Regions from separate parts of the Methylomusa anaerophila genome, predicted to be linked through region 3. Evidence: a T-box and tRNA genes for the amino acid it is inferred to sense, from the RefSeq annotation. Region 3 holds a T-box; the other regions hold tRNA genes.
What was found. The T-box of region 3 lies ahead of MAMMFC1_RS02030 (valine--tRNA ligase). A T-box ahead of a tRNA ligase gene usually reads a tRNA of that ligase, here a tRNA-Val.
Positions count from the first base shown of each region.

Region 1: it has a tRNA-Val gene. The T-box ahead of MAMMFC1_RS02030 (valine--tRNA ligase) is inferred to sense a tRNA for this amino acid. The anticodon was not compared.
Region 2: it has a tRNA-Val gene. The T-box ahead of MAMMFC1_RS02030 (valine--tRNA ligase) is inferred to sense a tRNA for this amino acid. The anticodon was not compared.

Region 1 covers NZ_AP018449.1:736,210-742,730, forward strand. Annotated here, with positions in the region: gene MAMMFC1_RS03325 (MFS transporter) at 147-1,469, opposite strand; gene MAMMFC1_RS03330 (transcription repressor NadR) at 1,595-2,119, opposite strand; gene MAMMFC1_RS03335 (heavy metal translocating P-type ATPase) at 2,334-4,559, opposite strand; gene MAMMFC1_RS21095 (hypothetical protein) at 4,576-4,800, opposite strand; tRNA gene MAMMFC1_RS03340 (tRNA-Val) at 4,842-4,917, opposite strand; tRNA gene MAMMFC1_RS03345 (tRNA-Glu) at 5,035-5,109, opposite strand; tRNA gene MAMMFC1_RS03350 (tRNA-Asn) at 5,114-5,188, opposite strand; gene MAMMFC1_RS03355 (aminopeptidase) at 5,353-6,465, shown strand.
Region 2 covers NZ_AP018449.1:3,835,371-3,841,891, forward strand. Annotated here, with positions in the region: gene MAMMFC1_RS17290 (deoxyguanosinetriphosphate triphosphohydrolase) at 1-499, shown strand, start outside; gene dnaG (DNA primase) at 788-2,602, shown strand; gene rpoD (RNA polymerase sigma factor RpoD) at 2,653-3,762, shown strand; tRNA gene MAMMFC1_RS17305 (tRNA-Asn) at 3,845-3,919, shown strand; tRNA gene MAMMFC1_RS17310 (tRNA-Ile) at 4,155-4,229, shown strand; tRNA gene MAMMFC1_RS17315 (tRNA-Glu) at 4,399-4,473, shown strand; tRNA gene MAMMFC1_RS17320 (tRNA-Val) at 4,591-4,666, shown strand; gene MAMMFC1_RS17325 (tRNA (adenine(22)-N(1))-methyltransferase) at 4,809-5,498, shown strand; gene MAMMFC1_RS17330 (Nif3-like dinuclear metal center hexameric protein) at 5,489-6,521, shown strand, end outside.
Region 3 covers NZ_AP018449.1:461,566-468,086, forward strand. Annotated here, with positions in the region: gene MAMMFC1_RS02030 (valine--tRNA ligase) at 1-2,219, opposite strand, end outside; T-box leader at 2,262-2,482, opposite strand; gene mobA (molybdenum cofactor guanylyltransferase) at 2,550-3,173, opposite strand; gene fdhF (formate dehydrogenase subunit alpha) at 3,344-6,031, opposite strand; gene MAMMFC1_RS02045 (2Fe-2S iron-sulfur cluster-binding protein) at 6,062-6,521, opposite strand, start outside.

The sequences.
Region 1 (6,521 bases), 270 kb from region 3:
GGACATATGTAAGGAGACGACAACGAAGCAGGACGAAAAAAGACTGCAAGATTATCCATGTATTTAGGTGACGCAGAGTACTAGGCTCAGCACCTTGACATAATTATATCACCCTCTACCATTGATAGCAAACATTACCGTCCGCTTCAACTGCTGATCTCGTCAAGAGTTCGTCCCTTGGTTTCCTCGCCCAGCAGCCATACGATGGCGGCAATGGCCAATAGAACGCCGGTAAACATGGAAAATACTTTTATAAAGCCGTCACTGCCGCTAATCATATAACCGACCACGGTGGGTGCCAAAATTCCTCCGAATCTTCCTACCGCTGCCGCCCAGCCTGAACCGAGAGCCCGGATCCTGGTGGGATACAACTCCGGCGTATAGGTGTAAATGACACCCCAGGCGCCTAAATTGAAGAACGACATTAAGCTGCCCCATAGGAGAACAATAGCCGGATCGCCGCCTTGGCCAAAGAAATAAGCGCTCACGGCACTCAGCGCCAAATAAAAGGCAAGAGTGGCCTTACGTCCGATCCTGTCCACAAAATACGCAGCGCTGAAATACCCCGGAAGTTGAGCCAAGGTAATAATGAGTACATATTCAAAGGTTTTCAGAATTGTATAACCCTGCTTGACCATTAAAGACGGCAGCCAGGTAAATATGCCGTAATATGAATATACAATGCCAAACCACACCAGCCACAGCACGATAGTGCGTTTCATAAACCGGGGCGCCCACAGTTCATTAAAACTAAACGAGGCAGCCGCCGAAGAATTGAGAGAATAAACAGGGCGATTAACTTCTGTTACACCGGCTTCTTGCTCCAGCTTGGCGATGATGGCTTCTGCTTCCCGGGCCTGACCTTTGTCCAATAAATACCGTACCGATTCAGGTACCGCCAAACGAATGAAAAACACATACAGTGCCGGCACTGCACCGATAAAAAATGCCATTTGCCACCCGTAATAGGGAATAATCAGGTAAGAAATAAGAGCTGCCGCCAGCCAGCCCAACCCCCAGAAGCTTTCCAAAAGCACAACGAACCGGCCACGCCTGGCAGGTGGCGAGTACTCGGCCATTAGCGTCGCGGCCACAGGTAATTCACCGCCTAGGCCAAACCCGACCAGAAAACGAAATACTAAAAGCGACTGGTAATTCCAGGCCAGTCCGCACAGACCGGTAGCCACACTATAAATCAGCAGCGTAACGGCAAAAACTGTCTTACGGCCAAACTTGTCCGCCGCTGTTCCGGCTAAAACCGCTCCGACAGCCATGCCCAGGAGTCCCATACTGCCTATCAGCCCCATTTGAGCGGTCGTCAGGTTCCACTCCTGGGCCAGCACGGGCAGGATAAACGCGATGATGCCGGTATCCATGGCATCAAACATCCAGCCCAGCCCAGTCACTAGCAGCAGTTTGTAATGAAACCTGCCCACAGGCAAAGTTTCCAAGCGTTGAACTAATTCCATTCCTCTTCCCCGCCCTTCGCGCCACATGTTCTTTACACTTGTCTTGTCAGTTAGATTTATTATACACTGCCTTCCCGACAAGAACAACCACTTTTCTTAGTTTTGGGCGAAAGGAAAGAACCCAGTCATTCCACCAATATCCCGGCAGTCCTAAGCTCCTGTTCAATTTTCTGCAGTATGACCTCTGAAGATGCTTCCACCATATGAAGGTGAACCCCGCCGGTAATAACAGACAGCGGTTCTGCTCCGCTGTTGGCGCTATCACGTAAAAAATCGGCAAGTTCCCGGCGGGAAGAAAGCATAAGGCTTGCCTTTATTTCACCGTAAACCGGGTGATCTACAATAACATTCAATACTTTTCCGCCATTATCAATGATAATGGCCAGTTCTTCCCCCATCCTGTCCCGGCCGTGACGGCAGGCAAAATGGGTAGTGACCGCGGTTGATTGCAGGACAGGTATTACATACCCCAGAGGGGTGGCATACACATTTACCCCGGCTGCCCGCAAAATTGCTATATCGCCTACAATCACCTGTCTGCTCACACCTAGTTTATTCGCCAATGCCGTGCCGGTCAAAGGCACTTGGGATTGCTTTAAAAGCTGAAGCAGTTGTTCCCGTCGTTCTTTGGTATCCACTCCACCACTCACACTCCGCTAAAAAGAGGCTGTTTCAAAACGCCCATCTGCGTCGTTGCTCCTGCGGGCGCTCACTCCACGTACTTCTCTGTACTGTTCCGCTCACGTCCTCGTCGTGCCTAGCATCTGAACATTTTGAACCACCCTCACCAAATTATGGTTGCGGCAAACTTCACGCTTGCTGTCCGGTTGAATTCACTTAAATAGCCGCGCTCTAGCCTGCCTTTTATTCTTCCGGCTTAAATCGTCGCAGCCGCAAGGCGTTTGTTACCACGGAAACCGAGCTAAAAGCCATGGCCGTTCCGGCGATTATCGGCGAAAGTAATCCGCTGGCCGCCACCGGTATACCAATAATATTATATATTAACGCCCAGAATAAATTTTGTCTTATGTTGCGCATGGTGGCGCGGCTTAAGCTGATGGCTGAGACAATACCTCTGAGGTCGCCCCGCATTAAGGTAACCGAAGCAGCCTCCATGGCCACATCTGTCCCGGTGCCGATGGCCAGGCCCACATCGGCTGCAGCCAGGGCGGGGGCGTCATTAATACCGTCACCAACCATGCCGACAACAAATCCTTTATCTTTGAGCCGGATTATCTCTTCCGCCTTCTGTTCCGGCAACACTTCCGCCAGCACACGATCATCCTCGATACCCACCTGGCCGGCGATAGCCAGGGCTGTACGGCAATTATCCCCGGTAATCATCCAGACTGCTATCCCCATAGTTTTTAAGCGGGCAATGGCCTCTTTCGATTCAGGTTTTACGGTATCGGCAACGGCGATAATTCCGACCAAATTGCCGTCCACCGCCGCCAGCATGGCAGTTTTGCCTTGAGACTCAAGGGTCTCCATTGTTGCCGTAACATTGGGAGCCAAGACCACATGCTCCCGTTCAGCCAGTCTGCGGGTACCGGCCATCACCTTCTGGCCGTTGGCGTCTGCTGTCACACCAAACCCGGCGACAGCGGCAAAATTCTGCACTGCCCAAAGACTTAGTCCCCGGTCTTGCGCCTTCATGACAACAGCCTGACCCAGCGGATGCTCTGAGGCCTGCTCCACGCTGGCGGCATATTGGAGAATTAAATTCGGCTCCATTTCGACCAGCGGAACAATATCTGTGACTTCCGGCCGGCCCTTGGTGATGGTTCCGGTTTTGTCCAGGACAACAGCCGTCATCCGGTGGGCGTTTTCCAAATGTTCGCCACCGCGAAATAATATTCCGTATTCCGCGCCTTTGCCGGTTCCTACCATAATGGCCGTCGGCGTCGCCAGTCCCAATGCGCAAGGGCAGGCAATGACAAGTACGGCGGTAAAATTAATAAGCGCCCTGGTTATGTTGCCGGCATCAAGCCAAATATACCAGACCAAGAATGTAATTGCGGCAATTACTACGACCACCGGCACAAAGTAAGCTGAAATCACATCCGCAATCCGTTGAATGGGGGCTTTTGAACCCTGAGCTTCTTCCACTACCCGAATAATCTGAGCCAGGGCGGTATCACGTCCAACCTTCGTAGCTTTTAACCGGAAACTGCCGAACTTGTTTACCGTCCCGCCGGTTACCGCATCGCCGGGGTTTTTGTCTACCGGCAGGCTTTCGCCGGTAAGCATGGACTCATCAATAGTAGAGTTCCCCTCCAGTACTTCCCCGTCCACCGGGATTCGCTCGCCTGGGCGGACAACCACAATCTGGCTCACGGCAACGGATTCAACAGGAACGTCTATTTCTTGGCCGTCTTGGACAACCCGCGCTGTTTTAGCCTGCAAATTTATAAGTTTTTTTATGGCCGCCGAGGTCTGGCCCTTGGCTCTCGCTTCCAGGAGCTTTCCCAAAAGAATCAAGGTAATGAGGATAGCCGAGGTTTCGAAATACACCATGCCATGGGGCAAAAAGACATTCATGATGCTATAAAAGTAAGCCGCACTTGTCCCGAGAGCCACAAGCACGCTCATATTAGCCCCCAGATTTTTTACGGCATGGTAAGCATCGCGGTAAAACTGCCAGCCGGCGCCAAATTGAACAGGCGTGGCTAAAATCCATTGGAGATACTTATTCCCTAGTATGGGAACCATACCATGTCCCATGAATATCTCCAGCAGCATATTCAAGGCCAGCGGCAAAGATAACGCCACCGATAACAAAAACCACCGTTTTTGCTGGGACATATCCGTTTCCTGTGCAGCCTTCTCCTGGTCGTTGGAAAAAGCTCGTTTTTCTTGCGGGTTATGGTCATTAAGTTCACTAGCGGTATAACCGATGTCGCTGATTTTGGCAATTATCTGATCCACATCGACCGTGTCCGCATCATAGGCAATGTTGGCCTGCTCCATAATAAGGTTCACTGCCACCGTAATAATTCCGGGCATTTTTTTCAGCCCGCGCTCGATGCGGGCCGAGCAAGCGGCACAAGTCATGCCGCCGATTTTAATTATAACTTTTCGTTCATTCATTAGACCTGCCTCGCCTTCACAACGCTATATGGGCTTCCCTTTCCCGCTCACTCTGTATTTTAATCTGTCCCTGTTGATTGCGAATCATACTGTAACCCCTGGATAACTCCCTAACGATCTCGGCACCCTTATTGCTTTCATTAATATGATTAATATTAATATGGATATAAGCATATTTCGCCAAAAAACCATAAAGTTCCTGCTCAAAGCAAATACAATACCCACCGGTTTTTCTAAACAAAAAAAGCCTATAGGAATTTCCTATAAGGCTTACTGCGCTTATGGTGGGCGATGACAGGATCGAACTGCCGACATCCTGCTTGTAAGGCAGGCGCTCTCCCAGCTGAGCTAATCGCCCGTTTCGGTTTTCGACCTCTGACGTTTGACTTTCGTCACACCTAGCCGAAAACTATTTATCCAGGCTCGTTACTTCTGCCCTTTCGAACATCGTGCATCGAACCTCGAATATCGAAAATGGTGACCCGTAGGGGATTCGAACCCCTGATACCGCCGTGAAAGGGCGGTGTCTTAACCGCTTGACCAACGGGCCGGCTTGGCTCCTTGAGTAGGACTCGAACCTACAACAACTCGGTTAACAGCCGAGTGCTCTACCATTGAGCTATCAAGGAGTGTCTAGCGACATAACAAATTATATAACAGTGAAAATAAAAATGCAAGAGGATATATTCATTTTTTTCTGTTAATAAGTGGGATATGCAAGGATAAATCATGCCAACGTCAAATAAACTATATACTATAATAATATATATCCCATTTTTAGGAGGCGTGATCCGTGGACCCTAGAATCAAAACCTTAGCCAATAATTTGATTCATTATTCTATCGCGTTACAACCCGGAGAAAAGATTCTGATTGAAGTCTTTGACGATGCTTATCCTCTGGCCAAGGCTTTGGTCGACGAGGTTTATGCTGTTGGCGGCGTGCCTTTTCTTGAACTGAAAAACAACCAGTTGCAGCGGGCATTAATTCGCAATGCCACCCAAAAGCAATTAAGCTCCATTGCTTCTTGGGAAGCAGCCCGGATGAAAGAGATGAATGCCTACATTGGTGTTCGCGCCAGTCACAATGTGAGCGAGTTGGCGGATGTACCTTCCGATCAGCTGCAAAAATATTCACAGTATTGGATGAAACCGGTACATACGGATATACGGGTTCCAAACACCAAATGGTGCGTTATGCGCTATCCCAATCCGTCCATGGCCCAACTGGCCAATATGAGTACCGAAGCCTTTGAGGACTTCTATTTCAATGTCTGCAACCTGGATTACGCGAAAATGGCCAAAGCCATGGACCCCTTAATTGATCTGATGGAACATACCGACAAAGTGCATATCATAGGACCCGGCACAGATATAAACTTCTCCATAAAAGACATACCGGCAATAAAATGCTCCGGACTAAGAAATATTCCCGACGGCGAAGTCTATACCGCCCCGGTGAAAAATTCCGTAAACGGATTTCTCACCTACAACACTCCGGCAATCTACCAGGGCTTCACCTACGATAATATTCGTCTTGAATTTAAAAACGGAAAAATCATGAACGCATCGGCCAACGATACGGAAAAAATCAACAAAGTATTGGATACGGACAAAGGCGCCCGTTTCATTGGTGAATTTGCTTTGGGAGTCAATCCTCACATCGATACACCGATGAAAGATACTTTGTTTGATGAAAAAATCAAAGGCAGTTTTCATTTTACCCCCGGCAACGCCTATGACGTAGCTTTTAACGGCAACAAATCAGCCATCCATTGGGACCTGGTGTGCATCCAGAACCCTGAATACGGCGGCGGCGAAATCTGGTTTGACGATCGCTTAATCCGCAAAGACGGACGCTTCATCATTCCCGCGCTTGAGGGCTTAAATCCCGAAAACTTGGTGTAAATTCAATTTATAAGCAGAGACTATAATTTTAGTACAGAAGAGACCCATGGGTGAAT
Region 2 (6,521 bases), 1.4 Mb from region 3:
TACTTTGGAGGGAAATATTGTTCGGTTTGGTGACCGAATTGCCTATTTATGTCATGATTACGATGATGGAATACGGGCGGGGATGCTCAGGCCTTCCGATCTTCCCCCAAATGTTGCTTCAACGCTGGGGACCAACCCTTCCCGCATGATTACTGTCATGGTGTCTGACATTATTATAAAATCTACAGGGAAAAAAGAAATTCTTATGTCAGATCCAGTTAAAAATGCCATGGACCAGTTACGCGAGTTCATGTTCGAAAAAATATATCATTCGCCCGAACTGGAACCAGACCGGAAAAAAGCTCGCTATGTTATTAGTAAGCTATATGAATATTTTATGAAGAACCCCGATAGTTTGCCGCAAGAGTTCTTAGACCGCGAAAAACGTTGGGGGTTGCAGACAACGACGGTCGACTATGTTGCGGGTTTGACCGATTTATATGCTATTAAGATATTCGAGAAGCTCTTTATCCCATCAACATGGGCCCAGTCTAAATGAGGACAATAATTTATCTTCACAACCGGGTCATTGGATCACGGTTGTTTTATTTAACAAATATACTGTTGTTTGTCAAGATCCCAAAGAGGAATTTTGTCATTTATATTGAATAATATTTAAACATGGAGCTTGATCCTGTTAACAACTGAGCATCTGTAACCGCAGTAGCAGGAATAATAATTATTTATGTCGAATTTGGCAAAATGACAGGATGCTTTGGTAGGCAGTAAACCGGTTATTTAGCAGGATTATGAAAATAAATGGCGAAAAATATGCTAGGTGAAAACTATGAAAGACTTAGTATTCGAAGATTTTATTGAACAGTTGCGTGAGACAAGCGACATTGTTGGTATAATCTCCGATTACGTACCCTTAAAAAAACGAGGTAAGAATTATTGGGGATGTTGCCCATTTCATCATGAAAAAACACCATCATTCTCTGTTACTCCTGATAAAGGATTTTTTTACTGTTTTGGATGCCAAACCGGCGGTAATGTCTACAATTTCTTGATGAAAATCGAAAACATTGGTTTTTTGGATGCGGTGAAGTTATTAGCCAATAAAATGAATGTTTCCTTGCCGGCAAAAGAGAAATCTGAACGGGAAAAAATAAGGGATCAGGAAATTAACAAAATATATCAGGCTACCGAATTAGCCAGAGATTTCTTTTTTTCGTGTTTGACTAAAACCAATTTGGGTAAAACCGCTCGGGAGTATTTGGCAGCACGAGGTGTTGCTGATCAAACAATCGAGACTTATAAAATAGGCTTTGCTCCCCCTCAGTGGGATAAGCTTTCCCTAGCATTTTTGGAGCGCGGTATTTCCCTGGACGTTTTACTTAAATCGGGATTAGCAGTTTCCCGACAGTCCGGCCGAGGAGTATACGACCGCTTCCGGAACCGTATTATATTTCCGATCTGTGATGCAAGGGGAAGGGTCATCGGCTTTGGTGGCCGGGTGATTGATAATAGCCAGCCTAAGTATTTAAATTCTCCGGAAACCTTAATTTTTAATAAACGCCACGTTTTATATGGATTTGATATAGCTTATGAGAATATCCGCGGCTCTGGTCAGGCAATTGTTGTGGAAGGTTACATGGATGCCATTACCGCACACTGTATGGGGATAAAAAATGTAGTAGCCTCCTTGGGAACCGCTTTTACTCCCGAGCAGGCAAGACAGATCCTTAAATGCAATGTGGAAATGGTGTTTTCATATGACAGCGACAGCGCCGGTCAGAACGCAACCTTAAGAGCGTTGGAAGTAGTGCGTGCTTTGGGAGCTAAGATTAGAGTTGTGCAGATTCCTGACGGCAAAGACCCTGATGAATTTTTGCGAAAATACGGCAGTGAAGCATATAAGCTTTTGATACAGGACTCTCTGCCGCTAGTTGAATATCAAATTAGTCAGGCTTTAGCCAATACGGATTTTTCAAGTATCGAAAGTAAAATTGCCGCTGTTGCGAAGCTTGTTCCTATATTGGCTGTAACTAGAAATCAGGTGGAAACCGAAGCTCATATATCTCGGCTTTCACAACTAATAGGGGTTGACGAGGGTGCGTTTAGAGCCGAAATACGAAAGTACATTATTCAAAGCAAAAAGGATAATAATGTAAAAAACGGGAAAAATATAAATATTGCGTTTTCATCTCAGAAACCTATCCCGGCAAGAACCAAAGCTGAACGCCAGATTATTCGCTTAATGTTTGACGAACCTTCGCTTATTCCTTACGTTGCCACGCAATTGAAAAGTGAAGAAGTACATGGCAGTGAGCGAATAGAAATAATTAATTTTATATTTAACGCGTATAATATGGAAAAAAATATTACACCGGCTATATTATATAATGGTGCAAATAATCTAAGCGAAAAAGCAGCAACCGAGCTTTCTCATATTATGTTAATGGATATAGAATTCCATGATATTGCCCAATTTGTTGACGGTTGTATAAGAGCTATTCGCTTGGCGCATTTAACTGCTTTATATGAACAACACCGTTTGACGGCCGATGAATTAGAACGTATGGGGGATAGCAACTTTCTGCAGGAATTAGCAGAGAGTCAGCGAATCAAAAATGAGATTAGCAAGTTACATCAACTTTAACTTATCAGTATCCACATTTTCCGGTCTTGCCAAGGGAAGGGGGGAGAAATATGGCCGATAAAAAAACTTTGTCCAATGAGCATGTTGACGAATTGCTGCATAAAGGCAAAAAACGTGGCGGTGTGTTGACATATGCCGAGATCATGGATACAATGCAGAGCGAAGATTTATCACCGGATGAAATTGACGATATGTATGAGATTTTCACTAATAAAGGCATTGAGATTGTTGATGAAGTGCCCGATGTGGAGATGATAGACGGTCCGGATATTTCTGAGATCGAAGTTACGGCCGAAGAGGTAGATATTGATCTCACCATTCCAGAAGGTATCAGTATTGACGACCCTGTTCGCATGTATCTTAAAGAGATTGGCCGCGTTCCACTCTTGACGGCTGATGAAGAGATTAAATTGGCTAAGCGTATGGAACAGGGCGACGATGAAGCAAAGCGCCGGCTGGCGGAAGCCAACCTTAGACTGGTTGTAAGTATTGCTAAGCGATATGTGGGTCGAGGTATGCTGTTTTTAGATTTAATTCAGGAAGGAAACTTAGGTCTTATCAAAGCGGTAGAAAAATTTGACTACAACAAGGGATACAAATTTAGTACCTATGCTACCTGGTGGATACGTCAGGCAATTACCCGGGCGATTGCCGATCAGGCGCGTACCATACGAATTCCTGTTCATATGGTTGAAACAATAAATAAATTAATTCGTGTTTCACGTCAGCTTCTCCAGGAATTGGGACGTGACCCGATACCGGAGGAAATTGCAAGAGCAATGGATGTCAGCGTGGAACGGGTTCGTGAAATTATGAAGATTGCCCAGGAACCGGTTTCGTTAGAAACACCCATTGGCGAAGAAGAAGACTCTCATCTGGGAGACTTCATTGAAGATCAGGATGCGCCGGCGCCGGCCGAGGCTGCTTCCTTTATGCTATTAAAAGAACAACTGGAAGAAGTGCTGGAAACTTTGACACCCCGTGAGGAGAAGGTTCTCAGATTGCGATTTGGTCTGGATGACGGTCGTGCCCGTACATTGGAGGAAGTTGGACAGCATTTCGGGGTAACACGCGAACGTATTCGGCAAATTGAAGCGAAAGCACTAAGAAAGCTTAGACATCCTAGTCGCAGTAAAAAACTCAAAGATTTTCTGGAATAGGGATGTCCGAAGTTCTATTTAATTATTAAAAAAACTTGACGTAAAGATGACCATGAGATATAATAATTTTCGTTGGCGTCATTCCTCGATAGCTCAATGGTAGAGCACTCGGCTGTTAACCGAGTTGTTGTAGGTTCGAGTCCTACTCGAGGAGCCAGTTTATAAGTTTGTAAAACAGGCTTTCTTCGGAAAACCTGTTTTAATATCTCTCTAGGTAACTGCTAAGGTTATCAAATGCCTCGAACTGCTTAGAAATTGTCAGATGCTAGGCACGATGAGGACCGGAACGAAGACGTACTGGGTGGTACGTTGTAGTGAGGACCGCAAGAGTAACGACGCAGATGGCGGTTTATAAGCAGTTCCCAACTTAAAGGTGAATAGTTACGCCTCTAGGGCCTATAGCTCAGCGGTAGAGCAGCCGGCTCATAACCGGCTGGTCCCTGGTTCGATCCCAGGTGGGCCCACCAATTTGGTCATCGGTCATCGGGTGTCAGGCAGCGGGAGTGTTTCGTTGTCTCCAAATGATTGAAATCCGACAATTAAATAAGTATTTTTAGTCATAGGTAGTAGATAAGAGAGATAAACTTAAATAATTTCGTTCCCGACGCCTGCTGCCTGATGACCGCCTACTGTTATGGCCCGTTGGTCAAGCGGTTAAGACACCGCCCTTTCACGGCGGTATCAAGGGTTCGATTCCCTTACGGGTCACCATATTCGATATTCGAGGTTCGATGCGCGATGTTCGAAAGGGCAGAAGTGACGAGCCTGGATAAATAGTTTTCGGCTAGGTGTGACGAAAGTCGAACGTCAGATGTCGAAAATCGAAACGGGCGATTAGCTCAGCCGGGAGAGCGCCTGCCTTACAAGCAGGATGTCGGCAGTTCGATCCTGTCATCGCCCACCAAATTTTGCAAAAACCTACGAGCAGTCTTCGTAGGTTTTTTTACGTTTGTGAATGAATAGGCAGGGGGGGGGTTTCCACAAAAAGGATTTTTACCCTAGTTCGAGAAATACTATGGTTGGGACATCATGTAGGAGGAGCTCAAGTGAAACTCGGAAAACGTCTCGCCGCCATTGCTTCTAAGGTTCCCCAAGGCAGCCGACTGGGTGACATTGGTACCGATCATGCTTATCTTCCAATCTATTTGGTCCGGCATAATATCATTTCTTATGCAATAGCGGGTGATCTCCACCAAGGACCTTATCTTTCAGCTCAAAAGGCAGTTCAAGACGCCGGGCTGGAAAAATTTATTTCCGTTAGACAGGGAGACGGGCTTAATGTAATTAAGCCGGGAGAAGTTGACGCAATTGTAATTGCCGGCATGGGTGGAGCCAATATTATAAATATACTTACCAGCCGACCGGATGTCACCGGAACTGTCACCCGTATGATTCTTCAGCCAATGATTGCTGCTGCTCCCGTCAGACGTTGGCTTACTGAAAACAGGTGGCGGATTACTGATGAAACTTTGGCAGAAGATGAAGGGAAAACTTATCAGATTATTGTAACGGAGCAGGGAGAGACTCAGCCATTAGACCCTATTTTCTATGAAATTGGGCCAGTACTGTGGAATAGTAAACATCCGCTATTAAAACAGTTAATAGCCGAGATATTGATACATTATAAAGAAATTATAATTGCAATGAGCGGCAGTCCCGCAGCCGCGGCTTCACCTAAATATCAGGAACTTATAGCCAAAATGAAAGCATTGGAGGAAAAACTCATATGCCTGTAATGTGTCAAGCTGTGATAGATGCAATGGAAAAGCTTGCGCCCGCGCAGTTGGCGGAAGCATGGGATAATGTCGGTCTGATTATAGGCAAACCAAACCAGGAAGTCAGTAAAATTTTAGTGACGCTGGATGTGGATGAGGCTATAACCGATCAGGCAATCACTTCCGGAATACATATGATCATAGCCCATCATCCTTTCCTGTTTAAAGGTATTACGAAAGTACGAACCGATCAGCCAGCAGGGCGTATACTGAGCAAAATTTTGCAAGCAGATATTGCTGTTTTTGCGGCCCATACCAATTTGGATATAGCGGATGGTGGTGTAAATGATGTGCTGGCTGATAAGCTGGGCCTTAGAGATACAAAACCACTGAAAATCACGACAGCCGATAAATTACGTAAGCTGGTGGTTTTTGTACCCAAAAGCCATGTAGAAGAAGTACGTTCGGCCATGACCATGGCCGGAGCGGGTCATATCGGCAATTACAGCCATTGCACATTTCAAACGTCTGGAACAGGTACTTTTTTCCCTTTGGCAGGAACCAATCCTTATCTTGGTAAACAGGGACAGCTTGAATATGCGGATGAATATCGATTAGAGACTATTATACCGGAAAAGCTCAGCCACACTGTGATCAGCGCCATGATCAAAGCCCATCCCTATGAAGAGGTAGCTTATGATGAATATCCATTATTAAATGCCGGCGCTATTCATGGATTGGGACGAATAGGACGCATTGCAGCGCCTGTTTCACTCCGTAAATTTGCTGATGATGTGAAACAGGCACTAGGTATTCCCTATGTCGTTATAGCCGGTGACGCGGATAAAAATATTACGCAAGTTGCTGTATGCGGCGGCAGCGGCGCGGCCTTGATACCAAGCGCCGCTGCCGCCGGGGCGGATGTGCTGGTGACCGGTGACGTCAAGTATCATGAAGCCCAAGAAGCAGTAGCTAATGATCTAGCCATAATTGACGCCGGACATTTTCCCACGGAAAACCTTGTAATACCTGGCATTACAAATT
Region 3 (6,521 bases):
ATATTACGAATCTCCTTGATCGTATCCATCAGCACAGTCATGATTTGTTCGGCTTCGGTTTGTACAAGACCGGCCTGCTCGCCGGGCCAAGGGGCAACAATGATACTTTGTCCGTCATGGGGCAGATTCTGCCAAATAGACTCGGTAATAAACGGCATGAAAGGGTGAAGCAGCTTGAGAATGTTGGATAAAACATACCACAATATATACTGGGCTGTATTGCGGCCCTCGGTATCCTCTTTGTTATAAAGGCGGGATTTGGCCAGTTCAATATACCAATCGCAGAATTCATCCCAAATGAAGTCATATAGTCCGCGGGCAGCCTCACCCAGTTCAAATCGCTCCAGATCGAGGGTTACTTCCCTGACTGTGCGGGCATAACGGCTTAAAATCCACCGGTCAGCCAAAGTATAGCGGGAAACATCCGGCCTAAACGCAGGATCAAAACCATTAAGGTTCATCATTACAAAACGGGATGCATTCCAAATCTTATTGGCAAAGTTTCGGCTAGCTTCAACCCGTTCCCAATAAAACCTCATATCGTTACCGGGTGTATTGCCCGTTACCAGCATGAAGCGAAGGGCATCGGCGCCATATTGATCAATAACCTCCAGGGGATCAATTCCATTGCCTAAAGACTTGCTCATTTTCCGTCCCTGGCTGTCACGGACGAGACCGTGAATAAAGACATGGCGGAAAGGTATATCGCCTTTAAACTTCAGGCCCATCATAATCATGCGGGCCACCCAGAAAAAGATAATATCATACCCCGTCACCAGAACACTTGTGGGATAAAAATGTTTAACCTCAGGCGTATCCTGCGGCCAGCCCATGGTAGAAAACGGCCACAAAGCGGAACTGAACCAGGTATCAAGAACATCCGGGTCCTGCTCCACTCTACCGCCGCATTTCGGGCAGGAGGTGATGTCATCCCGGGATACGGTAACTTCACCACAGTCACAATACCAGGCAGGGATACGATGACCCCACCAGATTTGCCGGGATATGCACCAATCGCGAATATTCTCAAGCCAGTTTGTATATATTTTGGTAAATCTTTCAGGCACAAATTGGATCTTGCCGGAAGTGACGGCCTCAATTGCCGGTTCAGCCAAGGGCTGCATTTTAACAAACCATTGTTTGGAAACCATAGGTTCAACTACAGTGCTGCAACGCTGGCAATGCCCCACGGCGTGAACGTGCTCGTCAATTTTAACCAGATAGCCCTGTTCTTTTAAATCACTCACCAAAACCTTGCGGCACTCGTAACGGTCCATTCCGGCATATTTGCCCGTATCAGCCGCCATTGTACCGTCCGGGTTCATTACGATGATTTGCGACAGCTGGTGCCTTAAACCCATCTCAAAATCATTGGGGTCATGGGCGGGAGTTACTTTAACCGCACCGGTCCCGAAAGCCGGATCAACGTATTCGTCGGCAACGACAATCAGCCGGCGGCCAAGTATAGGCAATAGCAGATATTTGCCGATTAGCTGCTTGTAACGTGAGTCATCAGGATGAACGGCAACGGCTGTATCGCCCAGTATGGTTTCCGGGCGGGTAGTTGCAACGGTTATATACTCGCCTTCCTGTCCTTCTACCGGATAACGGACATAATACAGATTACCCGGCTTTTCCTCGTGTTCCACTTCAATGTCGCTTAAAGCAGTGCTGCAGCGCGGACACCAGTTGGTAATCCGGTGGCCCTGGTAGATCAATCCTTGCTCGTATAAAGTGACAAAAACTTCACGAACGGCCCTGGAACAGCCTTCATCCATAGTGAACCGTTCTCTGGGCCAATCACAGGAAGCGCCCAACCGCTTGAACTGATTAATAATCCGGCCGCCGTACTGTACCTTCCAATCCCATACCCGGCCAATAAAGGCTTCCCGTCCTAAATCGTAACGGGATATGCCTTCTTGCGCCAGCACCTCTTCCACTTTAATCTGGGTGGCAATGCCGGCATGATCGGTTCCCGGCATCCACAGCGTATTATATCCCTGCATCCTTTTAAAACGAATCAGGACGTCCTGGAGAGTGCTGTCCAAAGCATGCCCCATATGAAGCTGCCCTGTAACATTGGGTGGCGGAATCACGATGCTGAAAGGCTGTTTTCCAGTTTCCACTTCAGCGTGAAAGAATCCGTATCTTTCCCAATATTCATACCACCTGGACTCAACTGCTTGAGGATCGTAAACTGTTGACATATTCTGTTCCATAGTTTCCCCCCAGTCGCAATAAAAAAAACTCTTTTCGTCCCTTATAAGGACGAAAGAGTTTTCAACCTTCCGCGGTACCACCTTGATTTCCGGTAAAAAGCCGGACGCTCAAAACCGTAACGTGGCTATCCGGCTGTACCTACTTTTTTTTCGGTACAGCAACTCCTGGCTGACCTTCTGCCGGTAAACCGAGAAGCCTTTCAGCCAGGGGCTTCTTCTCTGCACAGCTGTATCCGGCGTACTTTTCCAATCATCGCTGATAATTGTATAGAATTGGTTATATTATAACTTTCGTTTTCAATGAATGTCAAGCCAGCCTGCAAAAATATGCTACCTAACATGCCAGATAGATCTGGCCTTCTCAAGGTCAGCCACTGTATTAATATTCATAAAACAGTCTAAGTCTGTACCAAACTGTTTCCATTCCTCTTCGCCAATATAATGAATCGTAACAGCAGGGAAAAAATCTTTTATACTGCGCCGGTCGTGGAATAGGCATGATTCAATCGGGGCAAGACAGTTTTTTGAATATATGGCATGTAACGGTTCGACGCTTTCGCCATTGAAAGGAATTAATATGTCCTCATCCGCCAGGCGATTAACCATATACCGGATAAAATCACCATTGATAAACGGCATATCGCAGGCAAAAACAAAACTGTATTGAGTTGGCGCCCAAGTCAGGGCAGCATGTAGTCCGGCCAAAGGACCCTTGTTTTTAATAATGTCCCCGACCATTTCACAGTTAAGGTAGGCGTATTCTTCTTCGCTATTGGTCAATATGACCGGCTTTTTGTCAAATATAGACGCCAGCTTGGTTACCATTATCTCAATGAGCGGTTGATTACCAAGTTTCACAAACGATTTATTCGTTCCCATGCGGCGGCTTTTACCCCCTGATAAAATAAAAGGGGTAATTTGACCTAAAGCAAAGAGGTTCAGTTTATTATCCATCAATATCATTACCATTCTCCGCAAGGCAGTCCAACTTGGTCCCATTATAATGCTCAATCTTTAGTATTGTCAAGTTGCCGGCCGTATAATCTTGGAATACTCTATTTCGGTACTAATAGTTAAACAAATCGGCTCCCCGCCGGGAGCCGATTTGTCATTGCTATTTACTGCTAGCCAGCTTTTTCAACTTTCACTGCGCATACTTTATATTCATAGGTTTTGGTTATTCTGTCAATGGAACCGCTGGTAATTTCATTAGTGGGAGTTGACGCAAAGTGGAAGGACATCCAGACTACTCCCGCCGGTACACGGTCCGTTACCCAGGCTTTGGCCTGTACCTTGCCCCGGCGCGATGAAACTGCAATCATATTCCTATCCTTGATATTTAAGCGTTCAGCATCTTCCGGATTGATCATAGCCAATTCCTCGGAACGGAACTCAGTCAGATTTTTGGAATAGCCGGGAGTGGTTACATTATAATGATAGAGAATACGGCCGGTGGTGAGCAGTAAGGGGTATTCGGCGTCAGGCGATTCACCGGGCGATTGATGTTCAATAGCCTGGAACGCACCTTTACCGCAAGAGAATTTACCCTTATCGTGAAGATATGGGGTACCGGGATGGTCCTTATGGGGAACCGGCCATTGCAAGCCTTTCTCGTCAATGCGGTCATAAGATACACCGCCGTAAATCGGACTTAACGATGCCATTTCATCCATAATTTCGCTGGGATGATTGTAGGACATCGGATAACCCATTTTGTTTGACAAATCCCTAATAATACGCCAGTCCGCCCGGCTGTTGCCGATGGGATCAATGGCTTTGCGGACTCGCTGCACCCGGCGTTCCGTATTGGTGAAAGTGCCGTCTTTTTCGGCAAAGGAAGCGCCAGGAAGCACCACATCAGCCAATTTGGCGGTTTCAGTCAGAAACAGGTTTTGTACGACCAAAAAGTCGAGATGTTTAAGCCCTTTTCGTACATGGTGAGCATCGGAATCCGTTTTTACCGGATCTTCGCCCATGACATACAGAGCTTTTAAGTCGCCGCTAATTGCCGCGTCAAACATGTCGGGAATCATCAGACCGGCTTTATCTGGTAATTTTACTCCCCAAGCTTTTTCAAACTTTTCGCGGGCCGCTGCATCGGTAACTTTTTGGTAGCCTGAGAACACATTGGGCAATGCCCCCATGTCGCAAGCGCCCTGAACGTTGTTTTGACCACGCATTGGGTTGAGACCGGCATTCGGTTTGCCAATATTGCCGGTCATCATGACTAAATTGGCCAAACTCATAACATTGTCCGTGCCGCAAACATGCTCGGTAATACCAAGTGTATAGAATGCCTGCGCACACTCGGCGGTTGCATACAGTCTGGCTGCTTCCCGCAGCAAATGCTGGGGTACGCCGGTTATGCCCTCCACATATTCAGGGGTATATTTCTCTACTACTTCAGCCACTTTGTCAAAACCGGTGGTGCACGAATCAATAAATCGCTGATCCTGCCAGCCGGATTTGAGAATAATATGCATCAAGCCGTTAACAAGGGCGATATCGGTACCGGGCTTCAGCCGCAGCCAAACATCAGCTTTACCGGCCAGTTCAGTTTCGCGTGGATCAGCAACAATCAGTTTGGCACCGTGGCGAAGCGCTTGACGCATTTTCGCGCCAATAACAGGGTGAGCTTCCGTTGGGTTGGCGCCGATAACAAACAGCATTTTGCTGCTGGGTATTTCATTGATGGAGTTGGTCATTGCCCCGGAACCGAAAGAGGTGGCCAGACCGGCCACAGTGGGGGCGTGTCAGGTACGGGCGCAGTGATCAATGTTGTTGGTGCCAATCACCGCGCGCATAAATTTTTGCATCAGGTAGTTTTCTTCATTTACGCACCTGGCCGAACTGAGTGCGGCCAAGGCATCACCACCATGATTCTTTTTTATTTCACTAAATTTGCTGGCAACTAAATCCAGGGCTTCATCCCAGGTTGCTTCCACAAATTCGCCATTTTTCTTGATTAAAGGGGTAGTAAGGCGTTCCGGACTATGAATGTAATCGGTGCCAAAACGGCCTTTCACACAAGTGAGGCGGCCGTTCACCGCACTGGTCGGGTTAGAAGTTACGCCGATTACTTGGCCGTCTTTGACATTAAGGTCGAAGTTGCAGCCTACGCCGCAGAACGGACAGGTTGTCTTAACTTTGGTAATTTCCCAACTGCGGCCCTTACCCATCATGGCTTTTTCTTCCAGCGCGCCTACCGGACAGACAGCTACGCAGTTGCCGCAAAATACACAACTGGATTCTTTATAAGTGGTATCCAGCGCCGGCGCAACCTTGGTGTTAAAACCCCGGTAAGCAAAGTCGATAACGCTGCAGCCGTGAAGTTCTTCACACATTCTGATACAACGACCGCACAGGATGCACTTATTCATATCTCTGACAATAACTGGGTTGTCTTCTTCAATCGGGTAGGCATGTTTTTCACCGCCGAAAGCTCCTGCCCTGGCGCCATACTTGTAAGCGTAATCCTGTAACAGGCACTCGCCGTTTTTGGAACATGTCAGGCAGTCCTCGGGATGGTTTTCCAGCAGCAGTTCAAGAATTGTCTTGCGGGCCTCGACAACAGCATCGGAAGTTGTGGTTACAACCATTCCTTCTGCTGCTTCAGTAACACAGGATGCAGGCAGGCAGCGGAAGCCGGCAATCTCGACGACACAAATCCGGCAGGCGCCGGGCTTGCTGAGTTCCTTATCATAGCACAAAGTCGGAATAAAGATGCCTGCCTTCTGGGCAGCTTCCAGAACTGTAGCGCCTTGGGGTACTGTTACTTGTTTGCCGTCAATGGTTAAAGTTACTTCAGCCAAGATAAAGCCTCCTCTCTTTCATGGGTGTGTCTACTTCTCAACAGCCTTCAATTTCTCCAAAACGTCATCAAGATTCAACGCCTCAGCCCAAGTTACCTCAACAAACTCACCGTCTTTTTTCAACATAGGCGCGAGGGGCTGGTCAACATACAGCAACTCAATGCCGAGCCGGCCTTTCAGGCACAGGGGGCGGCTCTTGCCGGGGGGTTGGGCAGCAACGCCGACAACTTTGCCGTCTTTTATATTCAAATTAAACTTGCAGCCTGAATCGCAGAATTTGCAGGTAACGCTCTTTTTGGTAAATTCCCAGGCGCGCCCTTTACCGGCCATAGGCTTATAGGTAAGAGCAGCCACCGGGCAGACGGCCACACAGCGGGCGCAGTAGACGCAATCCGATTCACCGAGGGACTGGTCAATGGCCGGTGTCACTATTGTATTAAAGCCGCGGTGGGCAAAATCAATAACCGCCCGGCCTTCAACCTCTTGACAG